DNA from 3 places in the Rhizobium sp. SVR5-9E genome. Region 1 is predicted to be linked to each of the others. Evidence: predicted binding sites of a transcription regulator. Region 1 holds the regulator's gene; each other region holds the start of a gene.
The links. Region 1 encodes PhoB, which activates phosphate uptake and scavenging genes when phosphate is short. Its sites were predicted from a motif close to TGTCATNNANCTGTCAT; they were not measured.
Positions count from the first base shown of each region.

Region 2: phnC (phosphonate ABC transporter ATP-binding protein) is a predicted target of PhoB. The motif match lies at 1,278-1,294, and genes of this name have one in related genera.
Region 3: ugpB (sn-glycerol-3-phosphate ABC transporter substrate-binding protein UgpB) is a predicted target of PhoB. The motif match lies at 1,682-1,698, and genes of this name have one in related genera.

Region 1 covers NZ_JBNDHS010000021.1:10,935-14,206, forward strand. The annotation lists gene pstB (phosphate ABC transporter ATP-binding protein PstB) at 1-296, shown strand, start outside; gene phoU (phosphate signaling complex protein PhoU) at 339-1,052, shown strand; gene phoB (phosphate regulon transcriptional regulator PhoB) at 1,087-1,770, shown strand; gene ACPYOJ_RS12555 (GcrA family cell cycle regulator) at 1,837-2,370, opposite strand; gene ACPYOJ_RS12560 (acetylornithine transaminase) at 2,787-3,272, shown strand, end outside.
Region 2 covers NZ_JBNDHS010000009.1:97,132-100,403, forward strand. The annotation lists gene phnD (phosphonate ABC transporter substrate-binding protein) at 1-290, opposite strand, end outside; gene phnC (phosphonate ABC transporter ATP-binding protein) at 381-1,226, opposite strand; gene ACPYOJ_RS07525 (DapH/DapD/GlmU-related protein) at 1,337-1,954, opposite strand; gene phnL (phosphonate C-P lyase system protein PhnL) at 1,951-2,661, opposite strand; gene phnK (phosphonate C-P lyase system protein PhnK) at 2,674-3,272, opposite strand, start outside.
Region 3 covers NZ_JBNDHS010000026.1:34,275-37,546, reverse strand. The annotation lists gene dnaN (DNA polymerase III subunit beta) at 1-113, opposite strand, end outside; gene rsmI (16S rRNA (cytidine(1402)-2'-O)-methyltransferase) at 359-1,279, shown strand; gene ACPYOJ_RS14495 (YraN family protein) at 1,269-1,637, shown strand; gene ugpB (sn-glycerol-3-phosphate ABC transporter substrate-binding protein UgpB) at 1,760-3,085, shown strand; gene ugpA (sn-glycerol-3-phosphate ABC transporter permease UgpA) at 3,149-3,272, shown strand, end outside.

The DNA of each region.
Region 1 (3,272 bases):
AGCGCCTCTGCATTGCCCGCGCCGTTGCCGTCAGCCCCGAAGTCATTCTGATGGACGAGCCGTGCTCGGCGCTCGATCCGATCGCCACCGCGAAGGTCGAAGAGCTGATCCATGAGCTGCGCGAGAATTTCACGATCGTCATCGTGACGCACTCCATGCAGCAGGCTGCCCGTGTTTCGCAGCGAACCGCTATGTTTCACCTCGGCAATCTCGTCGAGGAGAATGATACCGACAAGATGTTCACCAATCCGGACGATCAGCGCACCCAGGACTACATCATGGGCCGCTTCGGCTGATCTTTGGCGTCAGAAATGTAGAGACAATCAAGGACGTTCCCCATGGCATCGACACATATTTTTTCTGCGTACGACGACGATCTCAAATTCCTGTCCCGCCGCATCTCGGAGATGGGCGGACTTGCCGAACAGATGGTATCGGACGCTGTCCGAGCGCTGGTGAATAGCGATACCGCCTTGGCGCAGAAGGTCATCTCGGACGACGTGATCCTCGACCATGCCGAGCGCGAGATCGGCGAAAAGGCGGTGGTCACGATTGCACGCCGGCAGCCGATGGCTTCCGACCTTCGCGAAATCATGGGCTCGATTCGCATCGCGGCTGATCTCGAGCGCGTCGGCGATCTCGGCAAGAACACTGCCAAGCGTGTCATCGCCGTTCAGAGCGCCGGCGTTCCGCGAAAGCTCGCGCGCGGCCTGGAGCACCTTTCCGAACTGGCGCTCGTCCAGCTCAAGGAAGTGCTCGACGTCTACACGAGCCGAGCGGCCGACAAGGCCAAGTCGATCCGCGAGCGCGATGAAGAAATCGATGCGATGTACACTTCGCTGTTTCGCGAGCTTTTGACATACATGATGGAGGATCCGCGCAACATCACCAGTTGCACGCATCTTCTCTTCTGCGCGAAGAATATCGAACGCATCGGTGACCACGCCACCAATATTGCCGAAACCATTTATTACATGGCGACCGGTGCCCAGCCGGAAGGCGAGCGTCCGAAGGACGATACCGCCAACACCGTCGGCGCGGTAACGGAATAACCTCCGAATCCGGCCCCCAGGAGACAGTAATCGAATGATCCCGAGAGTTGCAGTCGTTGAAGACGAAGAGGCACTCAGCGTGCTCCTTCGCTATAATCTTGAAGCCGAAGGTTTTGAAGTTGATACCATCCTGCGTGGTGACGAGGCCGAGATACGCCTTCAGGAACGGACGCCGGACATTCTGATCCTGGATTGGATGCTGCCGGGCGTGTCCGGCATAGAGCTCTGCCGCCGCCTTCGGATGCGGCCGGAGACCGAGCGTCTGCCGATCATCATGCTGACAGCCCGCGGCGAGGAGAGCGAGCGCGTGCGCGGTCTTTCGACCGGAGCTGACGACTATGTCGTCAAGCCGTTCTCGACACCTGAACTCGTTGCCCGCGTCAAGGCGATGCTGCGCCGCGCCAAGCCCGAGGTCCTCTCCACGGTCCTGAAATGCGGTGACATAGAGCTCGACCGCGAGACCCATCGTGTTCATCGCAAGAGCCGCGAAGTCCGGCTCGGCCCGACCGAATTCCGCCTGTTGGAGTTCCTGATGTCGTCGCCCGGCCGCGTTTTCTCGCGCTCCCAGCTTCTGGACGGCGTCTGGGGCCACGACATCTACGTCGACGAGCGCACGGTCGATGTCCATGTCGGTCGCCTGCGCAAGGCGCTGAACTTCTCCAACATGCAGGATGTCATCCGCACGGTCCGCGGCGCTGGATATTCGATGGAAGCCTGATTGCCGCTCCCATGAGGAAATAAAAAACGGGCCGCGAGGCCCGTTATTTTTTGTCTCTTATCCGGCTTAGTTTGCGCGGGCGGCTGCCCGGCGGCGCTCGTTGACCGGCTGATAAGCCAGGCGTTGATGGTAGCTGCAATAGGGAGAAGAGTCGTTGCTTTCGCAGCCGCAGAAATGGAAATCATCCTTCAGCGGATCGCCGACCGGCCACTTGCAGGTGCGTTCAGTAAGCTCGGTCAGGCCAAGACGGCGGGAAATCGGTACGACCACGTTCGCGGCCGGACGATATTCCATTTCCGCCATCAGGTCGACTTCGATCTCTTCCTTGAGCATCGTCGCGCCCAACTGGCGCGTGACCGTGCGGGTTGCAATCCGCGAGGCATAGTTCGGCGCGCGGGGAGCCGAGGTATTGCGCTTCGGCGCGCGCACCGTCGTCGCAGTGCCGCCGGCTTTGGCGCGGCCGGGAAGGCTAAGCCTGTGGACCTTGCCGATGACTGCGTTTCTGCTCACGCCGCCGAGCTGTGCGGCGATCTGGCTCGCGCTCAGCCCTTCGGACCAAAGCTTCTTGAGTTTTTCGACACGCTCGTCTGTCCAGTTCATGCCCTGTCTCCGATTAGCGTTGTGAAGGCAGAATCCCTCACCATTGCCTCGGATGTGTCCGAAGCAGGAAACGCTTGACTAATTTTGGTGACTAGTTCCGCCGCATGCAGTCTAGTAATTGAGTTTTAACCTAGTGTGAGGCTGACTCCGTGACAAGAGTCGCGGGAATCCGGATGAATCGAATTTCAAGTTTTCCCCAACTTGCTGGCCGTGCGAGTCATTTCTGCAACATTAGCTGTTAATAAAATAAGTTCCTTTGGCTTTATGTTGCAGCACGCGGTAAACTCGCAGTTTGTTGACATTGCAGTGCGAAAAGTAAATAGTGTCACTCGCCGCCGAAAGGCGGCATTTTTAATTTTTTGGACCCGGTTTTTAGCCGGAGTCCGGTTGCCCCAACCTCGACAGGAGACCGCGCCATGGCTGAAGCCGCGCCGCTATATGACACCTATTCTCGTGCCCCTCTGCGGTTCGAGCGAGGTGAGGGCGTCTGGCTGATAACCGAAAGCGGCGAACGTTATCTGGACTTTGGGGCAGGCGTTGCCGTGACGTCGGTCGGCCACAGCAATCCGCACGTCGTCCAGGCTTTGAAGGCGCAGGCCGACAAGGTCTGGCACCTATCGAACATCTATGAAATTCCCGGGCAGGAAGCGCTTGCAAAGCGGCTGACGGACGTCACTTTCGCCGATAAGGTGTTCTTCACCAATTCAGGGGCAGAGGCGCTCGAATGCGCGATCAAAACGGCGCGCCGATATCAGTATTCCAAGGGCCATCCCGAGCGCTTCCATATCATTACCTTTGAAGGTGCCTTCCATGGCCGCACGCTGGCGACGATCGCTGCTGGCGGCCAGGAGAAGTATCTGGAGGGTTTTGGCCCGAAGTCGCCGGGCTTCGACCAGGTTCCC
Region 2 (3,272 bases), on a different contig from region 1:
TCCTTGATGGCGACGGCCGCATAGCCGGAAGCGCCGAGTTCGGCGAAGTCGAGCGTGCCGCCGAGCAGGCCCTGGATGACGCCGTCATAGTCGGCGGCCGGGAACAGCGACACCTTCTCGAAGCCGAATTCCTGCTTCAGGTGATCGGCAAGGCAGGCATAGTTGCGCAGGCGATCGGTTTCGTTTTCCCCGCCGAGAATGCCGACGCGGAATTCCTTGAGGTCCGCAGCAGCGGCAGAGCCGGCAAGCGCCAGAAGCGCCGTGGCGGCAAAGAGTGCTTTCTTCAACATTGGTCTCTCCTGATTGACCGGTATTCCGGTCGTCTTGCTGTTACGAAGAAGTGTGCCCTTGACGCGGGCGCTCGATCGCGGCCGTCCCGTTCAGAGACCGGCCAGCGCCAGCGGTTGCAGGCCGGCGGATGCTTGAGCCGCGGCAGCCGCGGGAATATTGATCGATGTCGAGGTCATGGTTTCATCGATGCCGGCGCCGTCCTTGTCGGTGCCGTAGATTTCCTTGACGGCAGCCGCCGTCAGCTCCGAAGGCTTGCCGTCGAAAACGACGCGCCCGGCTGCCATGCCGACGATGCGCTCGCAGTAATTGCGCGCGGTATCGAGCGTATGCAGGTTGGTGATGACCGTGATACCTTCGCGCTCGTTGATGTCGCGCAGCGCATCCATGACGATCTTGGCGTTCAGCGGATCAAGGGAGGCGATCGGCTCGTCTGCGAGCACCATCTTTGGGTTCTGCATCAAGGCGCGTGCGATCGCCACGCGCTGCTGCTGGCCACCGGAAAGCGTCCCGGCCGTCTGCAGCGCCGTCTGCTCAATCCCAAGGCGCTCCAGAGCCGCAATCGCGTGAATGCGCTCCTCGCGGCTGAAGATATTCAAGAGGCTCAGCATCGTCGGGCGATGGTTGAGACGGCCGAGCATGACGTTGGTAAGAACGTCGAGGCGCGGAACCAGATTGAACTGCTGGAAGATCATCGCGCAGTCGCGCTGCCAGTGGCGCAATGCCTGCCCGCGAAGAGCGGAAACCTCGACACCTGCGAAGTGAATGGAGCCGGATGTCGGCTGCTGCAGGCGGTTGATCATACGCAGGAGGGTGGATTTGCCGGCGCCCGAGCGTCCGATGACGCCGACCATCTGCCCCTGAGGAATTGCCAGTGTCACGGAGTCGACAGCAGTCTTGTTACCAAAGCGGCGGGTGACATCCTTCAGCTCGAACATCATGCTCTTCCTCGCGTTTAAACCAGTGCGCCAGTGCATTAGTCCGGCTTCATGAAGCTCCAATGTCACTTTTATGTAACTGCTGTCACAATTGGCTTCATCGGCAGGTTTCAGTTGCTGTGCCGGCTAAGGAAATCCTCGGCCGAAAGCGTCCGGAAGTCATCGAGTACTGCGCGCAGCTTCGAATGCTCCCAATCCCACCAGGCAAGCTTGTCCATCCGCTCGCCGATTTCCTTGGGAAAGCGCTCGCGAATGAGCTTTGCAGGGACGCCGCCGACGATCGAATAGGGTGCAACATCCTTGGAGACGACCGCACCTGCGCCGATCACTGCGCCGTTGCCGACAGTGACGCCAGGCAGGATGGTGGCCCCATGGCCGATCCAGACGTCATGGCCGATAACCACCCGGTTTGAGCGCCGCCATGCGAAGAAATCGGTGTCCATGTCGGCGTCGGGCCAGTAGTCGGCAGCGCGATAGGTGAAATGGTGCAGCGTCGCCCGCCAGGTCGGATGATTGGTGGCATTGATGCGAACTGCAGCGGCAATATTCACGAACTTGCCGACCGTCGCGCACCAGATCGAGCCATCCTGCATGATGTAGGAATAATCGCCGAATTCGACTTCGCTGATCCGGCAACGTTCGGAGATCTCCGTGTAGCGGCCAAGCATCGTATCGCGGACGGATGCCGTCTCATGAATATAGGGCTTTTCGCCAAGCTTCCGGCTCATGCTGCAATTGCCTTTCGCGGTGAGAACTGCTGGACGTCGAGAATGCGGTCGGCGACAGCCTCGCGCACTTCCTCGTCATGGAAGATGCCGAGCAGGGCAACGCCCGCTTCTTTCTTCTCTTTGATCATGCCGACGACGACGGCGCGGTTCTTCGCGTCGAGCGAAGCTGTCGGCTCATCCAGAAGCAGGATCGAATGATCGGTAATGAAGCCGCGGGCGATATTGACCCGCTGCTGTTCGCCGCCCGAGAAGGTCGCAGGCGGCAGTTGCCAGAGCGCTTCGGGAAGGTTCAGCTTTTCAAGCAGGGCTGCTGCCTTTTGCCGGGCGGAAGCCGCATTCTCTCCGCGAGCAAGCAGCGGTTCGGCAACGACATCGATTGCCGCAACGCGCGGCACGGTGCGCAGGAACTGGCTGACATAGCCGAGCGTATGGCGGCGGACATCGATAACGGTGCGTGGATCGGCGGCCGCGAGATCAACGATACGGCCCTTGTGATTGACGAGGATCTGGCCGGTATCCACGGCGTAGTTGCCGTAGATCATCTTGAGCAGGGAACTCTTGCCGATCCCCGAGGGGCCGCCGAGAACGACGCATTCGCCGGAGGCGACGGAAAAGGCGACATCGGAAACGACCGGCAGTTTGATGCCGTCGCGCAGATGCATGGTGAAGCTCTTCGAGACTTCGGAAACGACGAGGGGCGTTGCCATGATTGTTGCCTTTCAGACCTGAAGGATCGAAGAAACGAGAAGCTGGGTGTAGGGCTCGCGCGGATCGTCAAGCACGCGGTCGGTCAGACCCTGCTCGATCACATAGCCGTCCTTCATCACCATCATCCGGTGGGAGAGAAGACGCGCGACGGCGAGGTCATGCGTGACGATGATCGCCGAAAGGCCGAGATCGTTGACGAGACCGCGAACGAGATCGAGCAGTCGCGCCTGAACCGAGACATCGAGGCCACCGGTCGGTTCGTCCATGAAGACGAGACGCGGGCCGGTGACGAGATTGCGGGCGATCTGAAGGCGCTGGCGCATGCCGCCGGAGAAGGCGCGGGGCTGGTCGTCGATGCGCCCGGCATCGATTTCGACACGTTCCAGCCAATCGATCGCCGTCGAGCGGATCTTGCCGTAATGCCGTTCGCCGACCGCCATCAACCGTTCGCCGACATTGGCGCCGGCCGACACCGTCATGCGCAGGCCGTCGGCCGGATTCTGATGCACGAAACCCCAATCGGTCCGCATCAGGAAGCGCCGCTCGGCCTCGCTCATGTGGTAGAGATCGCGATAGTCTCCGTCGCGCATGTGATATTCGACGCTGCCGG
Region 3 (3,272 bases), on a different contig from region 1:
TCGGCGCGCAGCAGGATATTGGACAGGATCGGGATCGTGTTGCGACGTTCGACCACGCGGTGAACGTGGTTCAGCGACTTCAACAGGTTTGACCGCTCAATTGTAATACGCATGGGATGCTACCGCTTTTCGACCGTTACTGTCCCGGCGTACAAAGGCGCGCCAGAAGATGCTTTTCGGCTCCGGACCGGAGGAGTGGATAGGCAAAATGGCAGAACTTTGCGGCCGAATGCAAGGGGTGCGAGGCCAAGCGGGGCTCCAATTGCGGTTTTCCGCGATGATGCTCACAGAATTCCCGACACTTGCCGCCGACAAAGCCCTCGCGCATAAAGATTAAAGAGCAAAAGGGGCCTTGAACTTGAATAATGAGGATACGCCAAGCGAGAGCGGTGGGCACCGCGGCTATCGCTTGCACAACGTCGCCATTCCGGCCCGCCCGCTGGAGCCGGCGCTTTATCTCGTCGCTACGCCGATCGGCAATCTCGGTGATATCACGTTGCGGGCGCTGGAAACGCTTGCGGGTGCCGATGTGCTTGCCTGCGAGGACACGCGCGTGACCCGCGTTCTTCTGGATCGGTACGGTATCCGCAACCGGCCGTTTGCCTATCATGAGTATAATGCCGATGAGGCAGGTCCGCGATTGTTGGCTGCGCTTGCGGCTGGCAAGTCCGTCGCGTTGGTCTCCGACGCCGGAACGCCGCTCGTTTCCGATCCCGGCTATCGCCTCGCGCAGGCGGCGATCGAAGCAGGCTATCGTGTTATTCCCGTTCCAGGGGCATCCGCACCGCTCGCCGCGCTCGTCGGCTCGGGTCTGCCGAACGATGCCTTCTTGTTTGCAGGGTTCCTCCCCGTCAAGGACAAGGCTCGGCGCGACCGGCTGGCGGAACTTGCCGCCACCCCGGCAACGCTGCTCTTCTTTGAATCGCCGCACCGCATCGGCGCGACGCTGGCTGCCGCTGCCGATGTGCTTGGGCCCACCCGCAACGCATCCGTCTGCCGTGAGTTGACGAAGACCTATGAGGAGTTCCGCCGAGGCACGCTCACGGAACTTGCCGCGCACTACGCCGAAAACGACAACGTGAAGGGCGAGATCGTGCTCGTGATCGGCCCCCCGGAAGAGAAGCAGGCGGACGAGGCGGACGTTGAGGCAATTCTCGCCAATCTTGCGACTTCCATGCCGACGGCCAAGGCGGCCGCTGAAGCTGCCCGGCTTACCGGCCTGCCACGCAAGGAACTTTACCAGCGTCTGCTCGATATGAAGGTCAGGGATGAGCGATAGGGATGTAACCCTTAGCCGGAGAAAGGCTGAACGCCGCGGCCATATCTCGGAATATATCGCGGCGGTCGTTTTGATGCTGAAGGGCTATCGCATCGTAGCGTTCCGCTACCGCACGAAGCTCGGCGAGATCGATATCATTGCCCGAAAGCGCGACCTCGCGGTCTTCGTCGAGGTGAAGGCCCGGTGCGACGAATTACGCGCCGTAGATGCGGTTTCGTACGCCGCCCAAAAACGCATCCGGAACGCCAGTGATCTGTGGCTCGCGCGCCAGCCGGATTACAGCCGCCTCTCTCAACGATATGATATTGTAGCGGTATTGCCCGGCCGTCTGCCGCGGCATTTTCCAGATGCATTCTGATCGGCTTGCATAGCTGTGCAAAATGCCGGATTTTGTGACGGTCCTGTCATGAAACTTTTAAGGAGGCGTCACAGTAGCCCTCTATTGCGTCTCTCACCAATAGTTGGTGAGAGGGTTTATCCATGTTCAAGAAGTTTGCGCTGGCCGCTGCTGCGGTCGTACTGTCTTCGTCGACGTCGTTCGCCGCGACTGAAGTCACCTGGTGGCATGCCATGGGCGGCGAGCTCGGCCAGAAGCTCGAGCAGATCGTCCAGAAGTTCAACGACAGCCAGACCGAATACCACGTCACGCCGGTCTTCAAGGGCACCTATCCGGAAACCCTGACGGCCGCGATCGCAGCGTTCCGCGCAGGTCAACAGCCGGCTATCGTTCAGGTCTTCGAAGTCGGCACCGGTACGATGATGGCTGCCAAGGGCGCCGTTTACCCGGTCTACAAGCTGATGGCTGATGAAGGCGAGCCGTGGGATCCGTCGAAGTTCATCGCGCCGGTCGTCGGCTACTACTCCGATCCGGAAGGCAACATTCTGTCCTTCCCGTTCAACTCCTCGACGCCGATCCTCTACTACAACAAGGACGTCTTCAAGAAGGCCGGCCTTGATCCGGAAGTCGCTCCGAAGACCTATGCCGAACTGGCTGACTTCTCGAAGAAGATCGTCGATTCCGGCGCTGCCAAGTGCGGCTTCACCATCACCTATGCTGCCACCTGGCTCGGTCTCGAAAACTTCTCGGCCATTCATGACCTGCCTTACGGCACGCTGCAGAACGGCTTCGGCGGCACCAAGGCTGAACTTAGTTTTAATGGCCCGAACCAGGCTCGTCTCTGGGACGACCTGAAGAAGTGGCAGGACGCCGGTTACTTCCAGTACGGCGGCCCGGGCGGCGGTCCCGACTCGGCTCCGAAGTTCTATTCGCAGGAATGTGCCATCTATATGGGCTCCTCGGGCTCGCGCGCAGGCGTCATCGCCAACGCCAAGAATTTCCAGGTCGGTTTCTCGACGCTCCCCTACTACGACGACGTGACCAAGGATCCGAAGAACTCGATCATCGGCGGCGCAACCCTCTGGGTATTGAACGGCCAGAAGCCGGAAGTCTACAAGGGTGCCGCCAAGTTCTTCACCTATCTCAGCCAGCCGGAAGTACAGGCTGATTGGCACCAGTTCTCCGGATACCTGCCGATCACCAACGCTGCCTACGATCTCGGCAAGTCGCAGGGTTACTACGAAAAGAACCCGGGCTCCGACGTCGGTATCAAGCAGATCACCCGCGGCACGCCGTCCGACAACTCGAAGGGCGTTCGCTTCGGCAACCTGACGCAGATCCGCGACATCATCGACCAGCAACTCGAAACCGTGCTTTCCGGCAAGCAGACCGGTCAGCAGGCGCTCGATGAAGCCGTCAAGGAAGGCAACGCCATCCTGCGCGAATTCGAAGCCGCAAACTCGAACTAAGCCTTCGAGGTTGAATCCAAGCCCTCCCCACGCCGGGGAGGGCCTTTCCATGTTGGGCGAGCCATGCAGACAAAGCGCACAATCTTCTTGAACCGCGTCCTGCCATATTTCCTTCTGGCGCCGCAGCTCGCGATTACACTTGTTTTCTTCATTTGGCCTGCGTTCCAGGCATTCCGCCAGTCGTTCC